4 regions of the Paenibacillus sp. NMA1017 genome follow, and region 2 is predicted to be linked to each of the others. Evidence: riboswitches for the same ligand, from Rfam matches in the RefSeq annotation. Region 2 holds a riboswitch; each other region holds the start of a gene.
The links. Region 2 has a riboswitch for cyclic di-AMP ahead of AC5ELV_RS21365 (3D domain-containing protein). Riboswitches for the same ligand answer to the same signal wherever they lie in the genome.

Region 1 (4,559 bases), on a different contig from region 2:
GAATAAAGCCGATTGTCCAATGCCGAAACGAACCTCTTTCCCTTCCATGCTTCCCTGAGAAGCATCCACACCCAGTGTCTGGATTAACGGATTACCTGTCTTCTCAGACACATACGTAATGGATAGAAAAATAAGAAACAATACCATCATGGAGCTAAAAATAATCCAGCCCTGCTTACGATTACGAGCAAACAATCCAAAGGTATACGGCAACGAAGCCGGCATTACCCACATTGCCAAAATTTCCAGCACATTCGTCCAAGGACTTGGATTTTCAAAAGGATGCGCAGAGTTAGCTCCCGCATAACCGCCCCCGTTCGTCCCCAAATGCTTGATGGACTCCAGAGAAGCAATGGGTCCCATAGAAATCTGCTGCTGTGTTCCGCTCAGCGTCGTAATATCCGCCGTAGGCTGTAGTGTCTGCGGTACCTTCAATCCAACCAGCACCAGCGTAAGCACAAAGGCCAGCGGCAGAAAAATCCTTATGATGGCTTTAATAAAATCCTGAAAGAAATTGCCCATCCCTTCACCGCGCCGCGTCAATCCTCTCATAAAAGCCGCAGCAACCGCAAAACCGGAAGCAGCCGAAGTGAACATCATCATCGTGACGAACGCCATCTGTGTCAGATACGTAAGCCCGCTTTCTCCGCTATAATGTTGGAGATTCGTATTCGTCATAAAGCTGATTACTGTATTAAAAGCTAGTGATGCTTCCATATTACTGTTTCCAACCGGATTACCGGGAAGCATTCCCTGTAAACGCAACAGCAAGTAGCTGATCGCCACAAGAACGACATTCGTTGCAATGAAACTCATAACATACGTAGTCCAACGCATGCTCTCCAGCTTCTTCAATCCTACTACCTTATAAATCAGCTTTTCTGTTCCGCCAAAAATCCGATCCGTCCGATTGGGTTCATTCGAGAATACGTGATACATATAGGTGCCCACTGGCTTTACCAAGAGCAGCAATATGACGATCACAATTCCAATTTGAAGCAGCTCCATCCTCTATTCCTCCTCCAAAATGCTCCTACGTTTGGAACAACAGACCTGCTTCAGAGCACCAAACATGTGCACACGTTTGCGAAAACCTGCTACTTATGATGCTTACCATTCAGATCTGTTGTTCCACCCGCTCTATCCCCTATAGCTAACTAGAACTTTTCAGGGTTCAGGAGTGCGTAGATTAAATACATAAATACAATAGCCGTAAGCCCAAGTATAACGATCATCCTCTTCGTCCTCCTTTAGAGGTCTGCGCATCACACCAGCGTACAAACAGCAGTATCACTCCATAACTCACAGCCATGACGAGCAGCATGTATATATCCATCATGTTTATACCCTCCGTTCGGTCCTTAGATCGCCATTCTTATTTCATCATAAAATCATAAAACAACTATGTTATAAGTGCTTATCCGTTCAGCAGAAAACCCACCTCTCCGTTCAATGTGTAGATCACATGGTCCGCTCCCAATCCCCGATAAATTCCTTGTGGATTACAGCCGTGCGTAATAACATAGATCGATTCCGATGTTAGTGGCCGACATATTTGCAGGAAACGGCAAGTCAGATTCAAGCTGTTCTCGAACAAATACACACTACCAATTTCTTTTTTTGGAAAATTCCATTTTCCCGCTTGCATGGTATTGATGCGGACAATGTGCTCCACACCCATTTTTTTGAGTTGTCGTTCCTCCTGGGCGCTATTCGTGAGAACTGCAAACGCCAATTTTTTGAAAATAAGCAATTTCACAAAACTTCTGCCCGCTTCATTCGGTGCAGTGACAATAATTAACCGACCTTCCATCAGTAGCTCCTCTCCCGGTATAAAAAGACAACAAAAAGAAGCCGAAGGAAAAAGGCTTTCCTCCGGCTTCTTACATATCCATGATAAAATAAACCATGGCTGCACACGGCGGTTTGTTGCCTCTCCCTGTACGCTTACGAGGTTAGCTGTCGGATTCGGACGTGAGAGTCGCCCTATTTCTGGCACTTGACCGGAAAATTCACCCCATGAGACACACGGCTTCCGAAGCCGTACAGTCTCGATTGGTTCCCCCGCTTTTGCAACTGCAAAATTCAGCGCTATAGACATTTCGTTGTTGCTTCATTCAAGTTAATTTGAAATTACGTCTTGAATCATACACCCGCGCATGGAAGACTGTAAAGCATAACTGCGGGGTTATAAATCGGCCTTTAGAGCATAGAAGATTAATAATAACGCTTACAATACAATTATGCTTCTCACAGCTCCTTCAATCTCTGTTTTTCATCCCTTTTTGAAAATGACAAGCATGTCAATATTGGCGTAAGGTAAGGCGTTATTGGCCTTTTTTTGTAAAAAGAGAAGAAAATACGCTATATGTACCAGCTAAACACCGATTGAACCTGCTTTTATAAGAAGAAACACCTTAATTCGCTCCATTTGCGTTGCGATTTACTGTTTTGAACAAAATTCGATTTTACAGCGGCTGAAGGCTTAATACAGCTTTTCCAGACTTGCAACCCTTCTTTAAATTGCCTACAATTTAATTGCAGAATATCGAATTAGAAGGGATACCATAATCGTTTATGAATACGGCGCCAAAACCCTGCAAGGAAAAGAACTCCCTTTGGGATTCCCCAGCAACCAATTCGCCAAACAAGAGCCGGGTTCCAGTGAGGAAATTTCGGAGTTTTGCCAGATCAACTACGGGGTTACCTTTCCGATGTTCGTCAAGACAGATGTCAATGGTGATCAGGCACACCCTTTATTTCGCTACCTTCCCCACACCGCTCCAGGCGTATTAGGTGTCCAGAGAAAATAAAGTATTAGACTGGTCCCAGCTATAAGAACAGCGGTAGTCTTGGACGAGAAAATAAAGTCCTAGACTGCCGCTGCAATATTGAGCTAACGTTCTCCGTTAGTTGAATCCCAATCCTCTATGAAATATATTAATGATAGCGTGTTTGAAAGGACGAATCAAATGGCTAAAGAATTGTTTACGATTGGACACCTTGCTGAAAAATGAAGAAGAACATATTGAGTGGCTGCGTTTCATTAGCTGTTTGCGGGAAACGGGTTTGTCCATTTCGAAGTTGAAGAATTTTGTAGCACTCACTTACTGCCAAGCGACTTATATTTCATGTTTAATCCTACCAAACTAGCAGCAGTCAATCTGTTAGTGAGAGGCCGTTACTTTAATGTCATCCAATTTCGAAGGCTTAGGCTGCTTCAGTGCAAGGAAGGCACTTTGGGAGAGAAAATAAAAAAAACAGACATTATCATGGTCTGACCAAGCGAGAATTAAGTGCACGAATGGGAGTTGATGAAAAGACAATTCATAACTGGGAGCTTAACAAGACCAGCCCTAAAACTCAAAATCTAGATATGATCCACAAGTTTATAGAAATCTTTGCGAACTATGACATACAGTAAAATTGATGCTATAGCTTGTAAAAATATCTTTTTTTTTGATTCTTTATCTCGATTTCTGTTTTTAACAAACCAAGCTCCTGAATCTCCCCTAGGGAAAAATTCAAGAGCTTGTTCAATAGGTGCCGATGATCAAACGATCCGTACTCCCGGCGGTGCATCCACGCTTAAATCGATGTTTCCGTCATCGCCTTTGGCCCACTGGACCTTGATGGCTCCTTTCGGAGTGATGACCTCGCCCTTCGCCCAGTCCAAATAACCGGGAACCGGGTTGACGCGAACACTTGCATATCCCGGCTCCGCCGGTCTTACGCCCAAGATGACAGACGGAAGCTCATACAGGACGACCGCCCCCCATGCATGACAGTCACTGCGTTCGCTGACATCATCTTCCACGAGCGTCGTGAGCTTGTTCTTCAGCATATTTCTCCATAAGCCCCATAATTCATCGGTTCGTTCATAGAGTCCCACCTTCTCCAGCGCCCGGAACAGATAATATGCCATTGCCACGGAACACTTGGCCATGTGCTCATCGGCCAAAGCGATTTCCATCAGCCTGCGGGCTTCAGGGCCTGTAACCACATCCGTCAATACGGCGAATACTTGCGCGTGCTGGCTGTATTCCTCAAATCCCGGGCCGTCCTGAATCAGGCCGTCCTTGCCTGCACAGTGAGCGAGCACGGCACGTTTGATGCCTTCAGCTTTCTTCAGGAAACTTGCCGCCAAATCAGGCCGATTTGAATAACCGGCCAAATCCGCCGCCGCTTGCAGCCCCATCCGGTATAACAGCGAGTCGAAGGTGACGGGACCGTAACGAATCGCGTTCGGAACCCCTCTGTCCCAGGTCCTCACCCAATCGACGAAGGACCAATAGGGATCCCCCATGCCTCCCTCCGAAGTTTTCATCGTCAACCCGGTTTCATCCAGGCGATCATCGAAGAACCTGAGCACTCTCTCCACGGAAGGCAGCAGCTTCTCGACCAGCTTCCGGTCACCGAAATACATCATATGATCGTGAATCATTAAAATGTAGTAAATGGAGAACCCGGGGATCACGTTGGGGCCGGTAGAAGGATAGCAGCTGTTCGTCAAGCCGTCATAACGCTGGGATCGGAAAAAATCGTCGATGCACTTTGTC
Region 2 (4,559 bases):
GTGCATAATAGTCGAGAGCACCACTAGGTACCACTGCACGGAAAGGGGGGATACATATGCCGTACAGGGGAGTGTTGCCATGCTTGGCACTGTTACTAGCATTTTCAAGTTTACCCGTTCACGCGGATGCGCCTCCCAACACCGGAACGCCCCATCCCAAGGAAGCAGCTGTTGCTTCTTCTGTACATCAGAGCACAGATCGAGCAACTCCTACATTAGCAATGCTGCGAAAAAAACATGCGGACATTTTTAAAATGTGCGGCCCACACACCCGCCAAATTGCCCTAACCTTTGATGATGTGCCCGATTCTAGGTATACGCCGCAGGTTTTGGACGTATTACACACTAACGGCATCAAAGCCACCTTTTTCATCGTCGGTCACCGTGCGGAAAAGCATCCGAGGATCATACGCCGTATAATCCGTGAAGGTCATGCTATAGGAAACCATTCCTATACTCATCCAGATTTTAGGAAGGCCACACCAGAACGCTTTCGCAACCAGATTACAAAAACAGAACGTATTTTACAAGCCAGCGCAGGTTTTCGCCCCAAGTTGATTCGTCCACCCTACGGCGAAATCACCGAGCCTCAAATCCAGTGGGCACGTCGTCATGGCTACATGATTGTCAATTGGAATGTAGACTCTCTCGATTGGAAGGGATTAAGTAAAACACAAATTCAGCGCAATGTGATTCCAGCTACCGGGCCGGGCTCCATTATTTTAATGCACGCAGGTGGAGGTCAAAGTTCTAACTTGCAAGGCACTGTGCAAGCTCTGCCGGGTCTAATTCACTCTCTAAAAGCTAAGGGCTACAAATTTGTGACAGTCCCCCTGCTACTCCACACATCGGAACGGAAATAACTATATGTTTATGATTCAGCTACAAGCTAAAGCAACGTAAAAAGGCTGTCTTACCAGCAGAAGTATTCTGCTCGTCAAGACAGCCTTTTTTTACGGATAGGACTGATAGGAGTCCGATCTAGCTATATGTTGTAAGATACAGGTATTAAGTTTACATAATATATATTATGTTTAATTAAACCGTATATACTACAATGCTATTTATCAATAACGTACAGCTTCACATTTTGAAAGCCAAAGTCGTTCACAAATGATTTGTTGCCAGGAATGAAGATATCAATCCGCTTTCCTGTAATGGCGCTACCCTGATCGCGAGCGACAGCTACAAAAGAATGATCCGGCAAACCAGGGTGAGAATAGCCCGTAACCAGCACTTTCGTGCCCATCGGAATGACGTTCGGGTCCACCGCAATTGTACCTAGTTTAAGCGGATTACCGTAGTAGTCCACTGCTCCCCATTTACCATTCTCATCGGCTGCGGCAGAATACGCTGAAGCCTTAACGTCAACTATTTTGCTATAGTTGAATGTTTTGCCCCACGCTTCAATCGTTGGCCCCTCATTCGCTGGTGCTTTCTCCGTAAGAAGCTGCGGCTGCGAATCCGAAGCTGCCTTCACACTTTTTTCGCCAGGCACCTTAATTTGCAGACCTGCATATATATTGTTGGAGGCAATGTTTGGGTTCGCCTTCGTTAGCTCGTCTACCGATACTCCATAACGTTGAGCAAGCAAAAAGAAGGTATCGCCCTCTTTCGCAGTGTGAAGCGAAGCAGCATCCGCTATTCCTGCCGTCTGTGCCAGCCCTGCAATAGCTGCGGCAAGCACCGCAAATTTCATCGTTTTACCAATATGTTTTAGATGTTTCAAAGATATGTACCTCCTCTGTTATGCCTACGGAGTTAGCTGTCGGATTCGGACTCAGGAGAAGCCCTATGCTTATGCAATTCACCCCTAGGCATATTCCACATCGTCTTATGACGTATCGGAATGACTGCCGTTGTTACGTCCCCCGCACTTCCCATAGTTTGGGCCCAGCATTCAGCGTGTGTCATAATCGCATGCTGTCCCGGTAAGTTTTGGCTTACTGCATAATATCACAATTTTGTAACCTTATCCGCATGAAAATGTTGGGAACCTTGAACATCATACTATACTCGTTACAATTTTGTCACCAAGAAATCGATATTTGTTACGAAAATATGGGGAAATGGTGACAAAAAGAAAAAAAGCTCTCCGTCAAACGGAGGGCTTTTTTTATAGCTCATATCAGCATTTTCTTACAACACTTTGGCAAGAAAATCACGGGTCCGATCATGGCTTGGAGTGCCAAATACCTGCTCTGGTGTACCTTGCTCTACAATTTGACCGTTATCCATAAAGATGATTCGATCGCCTACCTCGCGGGCAAAGCCCATTTCGTGCGTCACGATTACCATGGTCATGCCGCCTTCGGCGAGCTTCTTCATTACATCCAAAACCTCTCCAACCATTTCAGGGTCCAATGCAGAAGTGGGCTCATCGAACAGCATTACGTGCGGCTGCATGGCCAAAGCACGCGCAATCGCAATACGTTGCTTCTGACCACCAGATAACTGGTTCGGATAGGTATTCTTCTTATCCTCGAGCCCCACAGTACGCAAGAGTTCTAATGCAATTTTTTCCGCTTCCTTCCCTGACTGTTTTCTAACCTGCGTCGGTGCAAGCGTCAGGTTCTGCAACACTGTTTTGTGTGGGAACAGATTAAAATGCTGGAACACCATCCCCATCTTCTCCCGGGTTACATTAATATTGTGACCACGAGCTGTAATCGGCTCATCCTCAAACAAAATCTCCCCTTCTGTCGGCTGTTCCAACAGATTCATGCAACGTAAAAACGTACTCTTCCCCGAACCGCTGGGGCCGATGATAACGACAACTTCTCCTTTGGCGATATCTATATCAATGCCTTTTAAAATCTCATTCTTGCCGAACGATTTACGCAGTTGTTTAACGGTGATCACTGGCTCTCAACTTCCTTTCCCATAAACCCAGCAGCTTAGATAAGCTGAATGTCATTACAAAATAAATAGCGGCTGCGATTACGAACGGACTTAATCCTTCGTAGGTAATGTTCTTAATGACCTGGGCTTGATACATAATATCCACCATCCCAATGGTCGAAATAATGGATGATTCTTTAATGATCGTAATAAACTCATTACCTATAGCAGGCAAAATAGATTTAAATGCTTGCGGCAAAATGACATGTCGCATAGCTTTGCCGCGTCCCATACCCAACGAACGGGCAGCTTCCATCTGTCCACGGTCTACTGCCTGGATACCTGCACGGAAAATTTCAGCCAGATATGCCGAGCTATTCAAAGACAATGTGATTATACCAGACTGGAGTGGAGTAAAATTGACACCCAACGTCAAAGCAACCCCGTAGTGAATGATCATGAGCTGCACCAGCATAGGTGTGCCACGCAGGATCTCTACATAAGTGGTACCTAACCACTCAATGATACTTATACCACTCATCCGCAGCAAGGATACGATCAGACCAATGATAAATCCAAACAGTACTCCGAGTGCAGACAGCAACAATGTGTAGCCGATACCCGTAGCGTAAAAACTGCGGTATTTCCAAAAAATATCTACGATGTTATTAGAAGAAACCTGTCGATCTGCAGAGAGCGCGCTCGCTTCTGTGGAAAACTTCTCAATCGACCCGTCCGCTTTCAGGCGAGCCAACGTTTTATTTACAGAGGCAAGCAATTCTGCGTTCCCCTTGCGTATACCTACAGCTGTTTCTGCTCCGGCATCCTCAGGCACCGCCTTGGCAAGTGTTACGGTACCATCTAACGTGTAACCTTTAGCAACCGTATCTTCGATCACAACAGCGTTGATACGCTGGGTCCGAAGCTGGAGTACCAGATCGGATATTTTGTCCAGTGAGGTTACAGAGGCGTTGGGCACTTTTTGAGCAATTTCTTCCTGAATACTCCCTTTTTGTGCGCCAATCTTCTCGCCTTTCAAAGCAGCCATCGTAGGATATTTGTCTTTATCCTCTGGACGTACCATAATGACTTGCTTGGAGCGATAATATACATCTGAAAAATCAATGCTTTTTCTGCGCTCATCCGTCGGTGTCATACCGGACAGTACCAGGTCTACGCGACCACTTTGCAGAGCAGGCAGCAAAGAGTCAAAACTCATGTCCTCAGGAACCATCTCCGCACCCAAATCTTTGGCGATTTCCTTGGCGATTTCCACATCGAATCCAACAATAGTATCCTTACCGTTAATGACTTTATGAAACTCATACGGCGGAAAGTCGGCACTCATGCCCACTACAAGTTTTTTCTGTGGCTTTGCTTCCGTTCCGTATGCATTGAGCATGGGAAGACCAGTCAACAGCAAGATAACCGCCGTCAAAACCAGGGCGGTAAAACGATATGCCTTTTTCAATCTTTTTTTCTCTCCTTAAATTCTTTATAATAAATAAGATTGTGTCATTATAAATGAATATGCATGATTATGCAATGAATGTTATAGTACAATTTCAGCATACCTAACGCAGTACCTACATTACAGCTCATATAAAGGAGTTATTTAGCATGGATTTTAAACAGACCATTCAAAAGACAATTGAGCAGCATGCCCCACGGTTTAAGGACATTTCGTTATATATTGGGGCAAATCCTGAACTTGGAAA
Region 3 (4,559 bases), on a different contig from region 2:
CCTCCTATGCAGAGGAGCGGCTTATGGAGCAAGAATATGGGCTTACCCCCAACTTGCCATTACAATCGGGACAGGTAGCCTCCCCACAGCCGCTAAACCGTGAGTCATGGAAGTACGGCTCGGCTGCTGAGTACGCGCAAAATGCCTACTCTCGAGGCAAGCTGGTACTACGGGGCATTGAACGTCAGGTCGGTATGAAAAAAATGGATCGGATTATGCGGACCTACGTACAGACGTACCGATTCAAGCATCCGTCCTCCCAGGATTTTCAACGTATCGTGGAGAGAGTCACCGGACGCTCATGGAGCCACTATTTTGAACAGTATGTATATGACGGCCAGATGGCAGACTTTTCAGTGGATCATATCACGAACCACAAGCTGGAGAATGGATATGAAGCCGTCGTGACGGTCAGCAAAAAAGGGGCGGATTACCCCAAGATTCCCGTCCAATTTACCTTCAAGGATGGGACAACGATATTCAAGGCTTGGGACGGCGCGGGCAAAAGCACAACTTTTCGGATCAAAAGTACTTCTCCCGTTTCCTATGTAACCCTTGATCCTCTATATACCATTGCACTGGAGAACAAGCATATTAACAATAGCCTAAAAGCCGAATTGGACGAAAAGCAACAAACCCGTTGGAGTGTAAGTGTAACCAAGCTGTTGGAGACACTGCTTGGAAGTCTGTCATGGTGAGGTGTCTATAGATGCGGACTGTTATAAAAGAGGGCTGGGCGCTGGTGCGCATACGATTCTATATCGTTATCATTTTATTTCTGTATCGACTACTATGGGGGGTGTTTCTCTATCGGCTGGTGCAGTCTGCCGTTATCCCGCTATTGCTTCGTTATCCTGATCAGGGTCAAAACGAGCTGGGACAGACCTTGTTTTGGATGGAGAGCCAGATTGCTCTGATGGACAGCCGGGAAGTACATGTGTATTTGTGGATACTGCTAGGGGCGACTGTACTACGCATACTGATCACTCCCTTCATTAGAGCCGGAATATATCAAAGCCTGCATACCGATGCGACTGAACCGCAAAGCCTGTCCTTTTTCAAGGGTATGAAACGCCATGGCATGTCGTCGCTGTTGTATTACATCATCGAGTTGGGACTGCTGTTGCTTCCCGCCTTTTGGATAGTACCGAGACTCTACCCTATTGTAGCAGGTACGCTTCAATCTCCCTCTTACCTGCTGCATTTGTTGCCCTATGCCATGGGATGGATGGCATACGGATGGTTCATTCGGCAGTGCATCCTGTATATGCAACTGGGTACTGTCGGTGGTCACGCCATACTATCGTCCCTGCTCGCCTTCTTTCGCCAGCTCCTCCCAGCTGTCGGTATATCTCTTTTGCTCGGTGCTTGTGTGCTGCTGGTCTTCGGTCTATTTGGCACCGTGGCGATGATTTGGACTGGTATGCTGGCGCTCATTCTCCAGCAATCGTATCATTTTGTTACTAGTCTGGTCAGGCTGTGGCATATCAGTTCGCAGTACAGACTATGGCATACCGATATCTCCAATAGAAGCTAATCCCTGCCTTTATGTTTTTTACTTCATTTCCGTCTGTCGAAAAACCTTGATTCATACCCGCGCAAACGACACATAACTGAATACTGTTAACAAGATCTGTTCCTGGGACATTAGGAGCAGATTTTTTTTGTAACTTTTTGCAATGAAACATTTGCCAAAGCCAGCCGTCTTTGTTACAATAATCGCAGTGAACTGATAGTAACAACTTTGTAATCTTTATTGTAACCTTTATCTCAAAAATATCGTTATTGTGAATACTGCTCTCCAAGGTGCACATCTTAAGTTAAGCCTAATTCCTGGCACCTAGGAAGCGGGGGAACCAGTTTGGGTGAATTGATCTCGCAACAGAGTGGTCATAGGGGAACCTTCTACCGAATCCTTAAGCTAACCTCGCAGGCATTGGAAGGGGTATATTTTTTTTGAAGAAGAAGCTAACGATCGCAGCTATGGGTCTTGCCATTGCCTTTACATCTTTTACATTCGGTGGCGGCAGTGCATATGCAGACTCTAAGATGGACCAGGTCATTCAAGATGCCAAAGGAACGAGCTACAGAAGCGGAGGCACTACACTCGAGGGATTCGATTGCTCCGGCTTCACAATGTATGTATTCAACAAACTGGGAATTAAACTTCCGCATCAATCCGGATCACAATTCAAAATGGGATCTTCTGTATCCCGCGATGAAATGAGACCTGGGGACCTGGTGTTCTTCAACACCACAGGAAGAGGCATTTCCCATGTAGGTATCTTCGTAGGTGAAGGGAAATTTGCCCACTCCTCGACTTCACGTGGTGTAGTAGTTAGCTCACTGAACGAAAATTATTACGCTAACCGCTATGTCGGTGCAAAAAGAATTATGAGCACAGACGCTTACCATTCTGTAGCTTCAGAAATTCCTGATGACGATAACGTAGAATAACTAACGCACAGCAAGCTAACCCTAGCCGCAATTTGATTCTGGCCGGAATCGAATTGCGGTTTTTTATGTCCACACCATCAGCAATTATTATCATAACTGACGAACTGAAGCCACAAAAGGTTTCAGTTTTAGCGAACATCGTCGGTTTTACCGTCACCGCTGGGGGAGCATATGAGCAGTAATTCCTTCTTATTGAATGTATAACCGACTTGGGTTTGAAATAAACACGCTTGCCATTCCCCTGCAACTTGTCTACAATCTGTTGTTAATGATTGAAGTACCTGTAAAAGGAGGATGGAACACATGCCTGCCTCAATATCCAACTATCGGATCGTACCGATGGACGAGCATCAAGCGGCTGCAATCTGTGAGTGGCGCTATGATCCACCTTATAATATATACGGTTGGCTCCCCTGGGAACAAATGAAGGCGCTTGAAGTCGAATTTGGAAGTCCCGCGCTTCGCCAAGAGCAATATGTTGCCGTACTGGATGAAGAGAACAAGCTGACGGGATTTGCTCAATATTTTCCTATGATTGGTGTGACACGGCTAGGTCTTGGAATGCATCCTGAAAGATGCGGACATGGCAAAGGCGCTGATTTTGTCCGTGCCATTGCAGAGGAAGCCCAACGACGCAATCCGAAGAATGAAATTGATCTAGAGGTGCTCACTTGGAATGGGCGCGCTATCCGGGCTTACAAGGCGGCTGGATTTGAGCTTACAGATACCTATGAACGCCAGACTCCCGATGGCAAAAAACCATTTTATTGTATGGTATATCGTCCCGAGCACCCAACCCAGGTTCTATGATAAAAGCGCCTTCGGCATACAACCGCGATGTTGTATAGCGAAGGCGCTTTTATCATCATACGACAGATCATTACAAGCTCAATGACTGCTGCGCATTTTTTCAAAAGCTTCATTATATTGTTGGGCTTCCTTAATATCCACGGCCATAATACCGCCGTCGTCCCAAGAGGTCAAACGTAGAGTCACGGTCTTGTAATCAATCGTAATAAATGGATGATGATTGAATGCTTCAGATATAGCGGCAACTTCATCCACGAATGCAATCCCTTTCATAAAACTGGAAAAATTATATTTCCGAACGATCCAACGTCCTTCCTCCAGTTCCCAGCCCTCCAGTTTCTCCAGATGTGCTTCAATCTCTTCTTGTGTAAAAGGCATGTTACGAACTCCTCCCCGTTTATACGGAAGCCTTTCGACCGCTTAAATACGGCCAAAACTACGATATATTGGTGTACATATTACCACGGCCCCGTTGATAAATCCATAAGACGGACCTCAAATCAAAGGGACTGACGTCAGCTCCTCGTCCCCAATGAGTACATAGATACGATGCTGCTCCGGCTCATAGATCACAACGCCACTGCCTACAGTGATTGTGGGCTCTGTACCCAGTGCATAAAATAAGTCTTCTGCCAAAGCTTCATTGACTTCCTGACGTCCCGCTGGGTCCAGCCTGTCCCAATCTTCTGCTTCCATCTCAAAAAATTCATAGCTATCTGGGATGCGTCCCACAGCCTCTGTCAAATCGTTCAAAATTTGTTCATACTCACGCCCATGCTTTACTCCCATGCCATTTCCTCCAATGGTTCCGCCATTCAATACATAATCACCTTATTATACCGGAAATTCGCACTTAACAAAAAAGAGAGTTTTGTCGATAAATACTATAATCCGTCTTGTAATGACGCGCTTGGGGCAAGGACGACCCCGGCGGCATGAAAGGATTCAAAATCTATTCTCATGGATGAGGTGTATCATGCAAATTTCAACCATTATCGGACTTGTGCTCGGGATTTTGTCACTGGTCGTCGGGATGATCTTAAAAGGCGCTCCGGTCGTCAATCTGGTCAATAATCCCGCTGCTTACATGATTATTTTCGTCGGAACGGCAGCGAGTATATTTATGGCCTTCCCGATGGCAGAAATCAAACGGATTCCGAAGCTGTTCAAGGTTATTTTCACCGAACAAAAACTGTTAGACCGCAAAGAGCTCATCGGTACGTTTACCGAGTGGGCATCTATTACCCGTCGTGAAGGTCTGCTCGCCTTGGAATCCAAGGTAGAGGAAATCG
Region 4 (4,559 bases), on a different contig from region 2:
TTTGTGCCAGCGCCCCGGCAAATTCCTCACGACTGATCTGAAATACAGAGAGCCGTTTATGTAGCTGCTTTCCGTTACAATAACCAATACCCAGCACATTCCCCAAGGCCATACGGCGTGCAGCAGCATTGGGGTGGGTGATGAGTCCAGCATCAATCAGGTCCGCCCACTCAATCAGCGGGTCGGCGCCTTCTACTGTCGTATGAACTCGTGCGAGAGCGTGTCTGATCGCTTCCGGCGAGGCATTCTCCACGCCAATATCTCCTTTGCGCGTCGCTTCTGCCTCGGGTATAAAGGCCTGCTTGCAGCCGGGTACCTTGGAAGCGATAATCTTACGGATGCGCTCCCCTGCATGATCGGGATCGGTTAAAATGATGACCCCTCGCCGCTCCTGCGCCAATGCAATTTTACGCAGCGTCATTTTATTAATGGCTGAGCCGCCAGTTTCTATCGTATCCGCTTCAACAGCGCGGCGAATGGCCACCGTATCATCCCGACCCTCTACCACGATCACTTCCTTGATCATTTGCGTTTCCCTCCACTGCTACACAGCAAGCTATATTTATCTTTCCCTGTTTTTGAAAACAAAATAAGAAGAGGATATCCTCTTCTTAGCATGGTATAACTATGTTGTTAATACTATCGCATTGCCCTCAACATACACAACCTGTTTTAGTTGATTTCAGGCTTTACCGGTCCGATAACATATACGGTTTTACCGTGCTTACGACCAAATTGGTTGGCTCGGCTCAAACTCTCATAATACACATCGATTTTGTGGCCTTTAATGGCACCACCGGTATCCTCCGCACGGCGGAAGCCCACCCCTTCGATATACACCCACCAGCCGATTGGAATTATACTCGGATCGACAGCGATGGTGCGTCCTTCCGTGACGCGCGTGCCGGATGCAGTACGTGTACCGATACCTGGCTCCTGTGAGGAATACGCCGTCATGGAGACATTTTGTAAAACTTTGCTATATTTGAAATTGACGCCTGCTTTGCGTACAGCACTGCTCGAACTAACCGTTGTTGCCTTAACCGCATCATTGGGACCGACGGAAGCAGCCAGAACGACCGGTTTTTTCTTCGTTCCTACCGCAATGACCTTATCCACACGGTTCTGTGCAACTTCCTTGTTAACCAGCTGTTTGGATACCAACTTTCCATCATGATATACCTTTTGAACGTGCTGGACTACCACACCCGATTTGCCGCTTTGAATGATCCGATTATCGCCTTTATAAAGACTCGGATCGGCCGTTTTGATGATCTGATAAGGCACCTGTTTTTTCTGTTCGACCTGCTGTTTCTTCACACGGACGATTTTTATGTCCATGTTAGACGAAACAGAAGCATCTAGCGCAGGATAAACTTTATCCGTTGACGATAATTTATAGCCCGAGGTACGAATGGCACCTTCTACTGTATTTTCTGTTGTGTACAGCTTTTTCGTCTCATTGCCTGAAGATACTTTAACTTGATTGGCACGTTTAATCACTACGCGATCCCCATCCTGTACTGCTCCATTTAGCGGCATGGAAACTGTATCATGCGGCTGAAGTGAAATGGAATGCTCGCTCAGCAAATCTTGAAGATTGGATTCCCGGGTTTCTACCGCAGATGCCTTGCCATCGATGACAAAAAAGACTTGTTTTTTTGATTGCGTGTACATCAGAATTGAAATCATAATCGTTAGCGCGATTAGAAAAATAGCAACCAAGGCAGCCTGGCGCACATTCTCTTGCTTCCAACGCAATACGTAAGACATGCTGGATGAGCGTGACTCATGGGTCTCCTCTTTTTGGAAAATGCCCATTTCCTCCGTCCTCCTTACATAGCCCGCCGTCTGGAGTAAGACATAGTTGAGATTTGACGTGACTATAACAGATTTTCTACAAGACAAGCCCAAACTGCGACTGTCCTGCACCATGTACCCGTCTTCGCGGCATGCTGTCCTCCCCTGTTTAACCACAGTATGATGACAGATTTTCTTTTATTCACAACAAAAAAAGCCAGAGAAAGAGACTAGAGAGCTCTTTCGTGGCTTCCGGCATGTGTGAATATGCGGGAAAACTCATGCACGAGATGGCTTCTCTCTTGTTACGCTTACGGGGTTAGCTGTCGGGTTCGGACGTAGAGAGTCGCCCTAGCTTGGGTCAACCGCTCATGGCGGTCGCCTTCACATTCACCCCGAAGACCCAGAAAGAAATCGAAATACGGCCCCTCCACCTGTTCAATCCCATCCGGGAAAAGAATTTCGGTCGAGCCGGCTAGCGGAAGAGACATTCTCTTCTTGCATACGCCGGACGTACTGTAAGCCATATCGGTTCCCCCGTTCCCTGTAAAAGGGACTCAGCGAGACTGGTTCATGAAATGACTTGTTGATGTTTACATTCAAACAACAATTCACTGAAAAGATGATATCCTGTTTCTATGCATGTTGTAAAGCAGGTTTCAAGTACATTTTTTAAAATATTCGGTTAAAATATTGTAATATTCTCGAGTTTCCTGCAACAAATTCATGATTAGCTTCGTCTATCTCTTTATTTTGATTGATTTCTTCACTTTTTCATTGAATGTCAAATCGTTCCAAGGCATTTTGGGTCGTTATTGACACTAATTCCTCCACTGTAATTCCCTTGATTTGGGCTGCAGCCTCTGCTACCAGTCTCACATGTGAAGACTCATTTCGCTTCCCACGGAACGGATGCGGCGTCAGGTAGGGCGCGTCCGTTTCAATGAGTAGACGATCCAGCGGCACCTGTGCGAGCACCTCTTTTGGCTGCTTGGCATTTTTGAACGTTATTGGACCACCGAAGGAAAGGTGAAATCCCATATCCAGCACCATTTTAGCGGTCTCCCAGCTACCCGAAAAGGAGTGCATGACTCCGCCAATCTCACTCGCTTTTTCCTCGCGCAAAATCCTAATAATATCTTCATGGGCATCCCGGTTATGAATAACAATGGGCATTTTGAGCTCACGAGCCAGACCAATTTGACTTCGAAACACCCGATGCTGCACATCCTTCGGTGATGTATCCCAATAATAATCCAGACCGATCTCTCCGATGGCTACAACCTTCTTATGACTGCATAACGATGCAATCCATTCTAAATCGCCCTCCTGCATTGTAATCGCATCCTGCGGATGCCATCCAACTGCCGCATAAATAAAATCATACGTTTCGGCCAATTTCATAGTGGATGGAATGGTCTCACGATTAAATCCGATATTGATCATCCGCGTTACTCCTGATTCGACAGCACGTGCTATAACTTCTTCACGATCTTCGTCAAATTGTGGCGCATCCAAGTGAGTATGAGTGTCGAATAAATCCAAGGTTTTCATCTCCTTTTTTTACTTACATTTCTATATAGTTGTCTATTCTTTGACAAAATAATTCCTTATTTCGGCAGGAAGCCTGTCTTTTACCGCGTTCAATTTATTCTGGGGAAAATACATATGATATTTTCCTCGGTGAATACCACTTATTGAGCGCACAATTTCCGAAACTTCGGATATTTCTCTCACCTCGCCCTGACGTCCAAGCAGTAAAATCTGGTTGTCCGTCGAGCCACCCTGCCGAAACACATCATAAGGAAGATCTGTCGGGAAATCAATTTCAAAATCATATTCAGGGTGCAAACCAGCCTCTTTCAAAGCTTCCCGAATACTGTCAATGGTATCTGTATCCATATTTTCAATCTCTACATATTTATACAATCTACGGTCCATAAACCGGCTGCTCAAATCGCTTAAAATCTTGTCTTTTTCTCGTTTCCACTGGCTAAATACGGTCTGGATCAATGACTCGTCTAGCATCAGATACTGCTCTACTGTAAGCTCTCCTTTCAACAGATCCGGCAGCGGGTCCAACAGAAAACCAAACTCATATCCGTTTTTAAACAATTCCTTTGCTCGCTTGAAAATTTTACGTAAAAGGATTTCCGAGCTGCGTGTTACAGGATGAAAATAAATTTGCCAATACATCTGATAGCGTGACATTAAATAATCTTCTACTGCATGCATACCTGATTCCTTCACAACAATTCTCCCATTATGAGGACGCAGCAGTCGTAAAATACGATCCAAATCAATCGTGCCGTAGTTGACACCTGTCGAATGAGCATCCCGCAACAAATAATCCATACGATCGGCATCTAGCGGACTGGTTACCAAGTTGACAACAATCGGCTTATCATACGTTTTGGCTATAACCGCAGCCACCTTTTGTGGAAGCTTCTCGTCGACTTGCCGTAGCACGGCGTTGATCTCCGTGTCTCCCAGTACAATGCGGCATGTCCAATCCTCATGGTTCATATGAAAGGCTTCCTCAATTGAATGAGAAAATGGGCCATGCCCCACATCATGCAATAGAGCTGCACACAGAGCAACCAGCCTTTCCTCCTTCGGCCAATCTGGGAAATCTCCACGTTCAAATTGAGAAATAATACTTCTCGTAATTTCATATACGCCCAATGAGTGTGAAAACCGGCTATGCTCTGCTCCATGAAACGTAAGATACGATGTGCCTAACTGCCGTATGCGCCGTA

Region 1: it holds a riboswitch for cyclic di-AMP, as region 2 does, so the genes downstream of both, AC5ELV_RS04655 (hypothetical protein) here and AC5ELV_RS21365 (3D domain-containing protein) in region 2, are expected to answer to the same signal.
Region 3: it holds a riboswitch for cyclic di-AMP, as region 2 does, so the genes downstream of both, AC5ELV_RS25285 (C40 family peptidase) here and AC5ELV_RS21365 (3D domain-containing protein) in region 2, are expected to answer to the same signal.
Region 4: it holds a riboswitch for cyclic di-AMP, as region 2 does, so the genes downstream of both, AC5ELV_RS24220 (resuscitation-promoting factor) here and AC5ELV_RS21365 (3D domain-containing protein) in region 2, are expected to answer to the same signal.

Annotation. Positions count from the first base shown of each region.
Region 1 is NZ_JBZXYR010000001.1:1,010,836-1,015,394, forward strand. Features, by position in the region: gene kdpA (potassium-transporting ATPase subunit KdpA) at 1-1,008, opposite strand, end outside; gene AC5ELV_RS04650 (potassium-transporting ATPase subunit F) at 1,158-1,235, opposite strand; gene AC5ELV_RS04655 (hypothetical protein) at 1,418-1,813, opposite strand; cyclic di-AMP (ydaO/yuaA leader) riboswitch at 1,929-2,101, opposite strand; partial or broken gene AC5ELV_RS04660 (glutathione peroxidase) at 2,568-2,798, shown strand; gene AC5ELV_RS04665 (helix-turn-helix domain-containing protein) at 3,224-3,424, shown strand; gene AC5ELV_RS04670 (alpha-L-rhamnosidase-related protein) at 3,554-4,559, opposite strand, start outside.
Region 2 is NZ_JBZXYR010000011.1:18,883-23,441, reverse strand. Features, by position in the region: gene AC5ELV_RS21370 (polysaccharide deacetylase family protein) at 57-863, shown strand; gene AC5ELV_RS21365 (3D domain-containing protein) at 1,061-1,729, opposite strand; cyclic di-AMP (ydaO/yuaA leader) riboswitch at 1,736-1,904, opposite strand; gene AC5ELV_RS21360 (amino acid ABC transporter ATP-binding protein) at 2,140-2,862, opposite strand; gene AC5ELV_RS21355 (ABC transporter substrate-binding protein/permease) at 2,849-4,312, opposite strand; gene AC5ELV_RS21350 (M20 family metallopeptidase) at 4,462-4,559, shown strand, end outside.
Region 3 is NZ_JBZXYR010000019.1:14,905-19,463, reverse strand. Features, by position in the region: gene AC5ELV_RS25295 (M1 family metallopeptidase) at 1-698, shown strand, start outside; gene AC5ELV_RS25290 (hypothetical protein) at 710-1,537, shown strand; cyclic di-AMP (ydaO/yuaA leader) riboswitch at 1,814-1,951, shown strand; gene AC5ELV_RS25285 (C40 family peptidase) at 1,957-2,457, shown strand; gene AC5ELV_RS25280 (GNAT family N-acetyltransferase) at 2,761-3,267, shown strand; gene AC5ELV_RS25275 (4a-hydroxytetrahydrobiopterin dehydratase) at 3,346-3,645, opposite strand; gene AC5ELV_RS25270 (hypothetical protein) at 3,763-4,056, opposite strand; gene motA (flagellar motor stator protein MotA) at 4,244-4,559, shown strand, end outside.
Region 4 is NZ_JBZXYR010000015.1:81,061-85,619, forward strand. Features, by position in the region: gene rnmV (ribonuclease M5) at 1-526, opposite strand, end outside; gene AC5ELV_RS24220 (resuscitation-promoting factor) at 673-1,821, opposite strand; cyclic di-AMP (ydaO/yuaA leader) riboswitch at 2,093-2,373, opposite strand; gene AC5ELV_RS24225 (TatD family hydrolase) at 2,575-3,345, opposite strand; gene AC5ELV_RS24230 (HD domain-containing protein) at 3,388-4,559, opposite strand, start outside.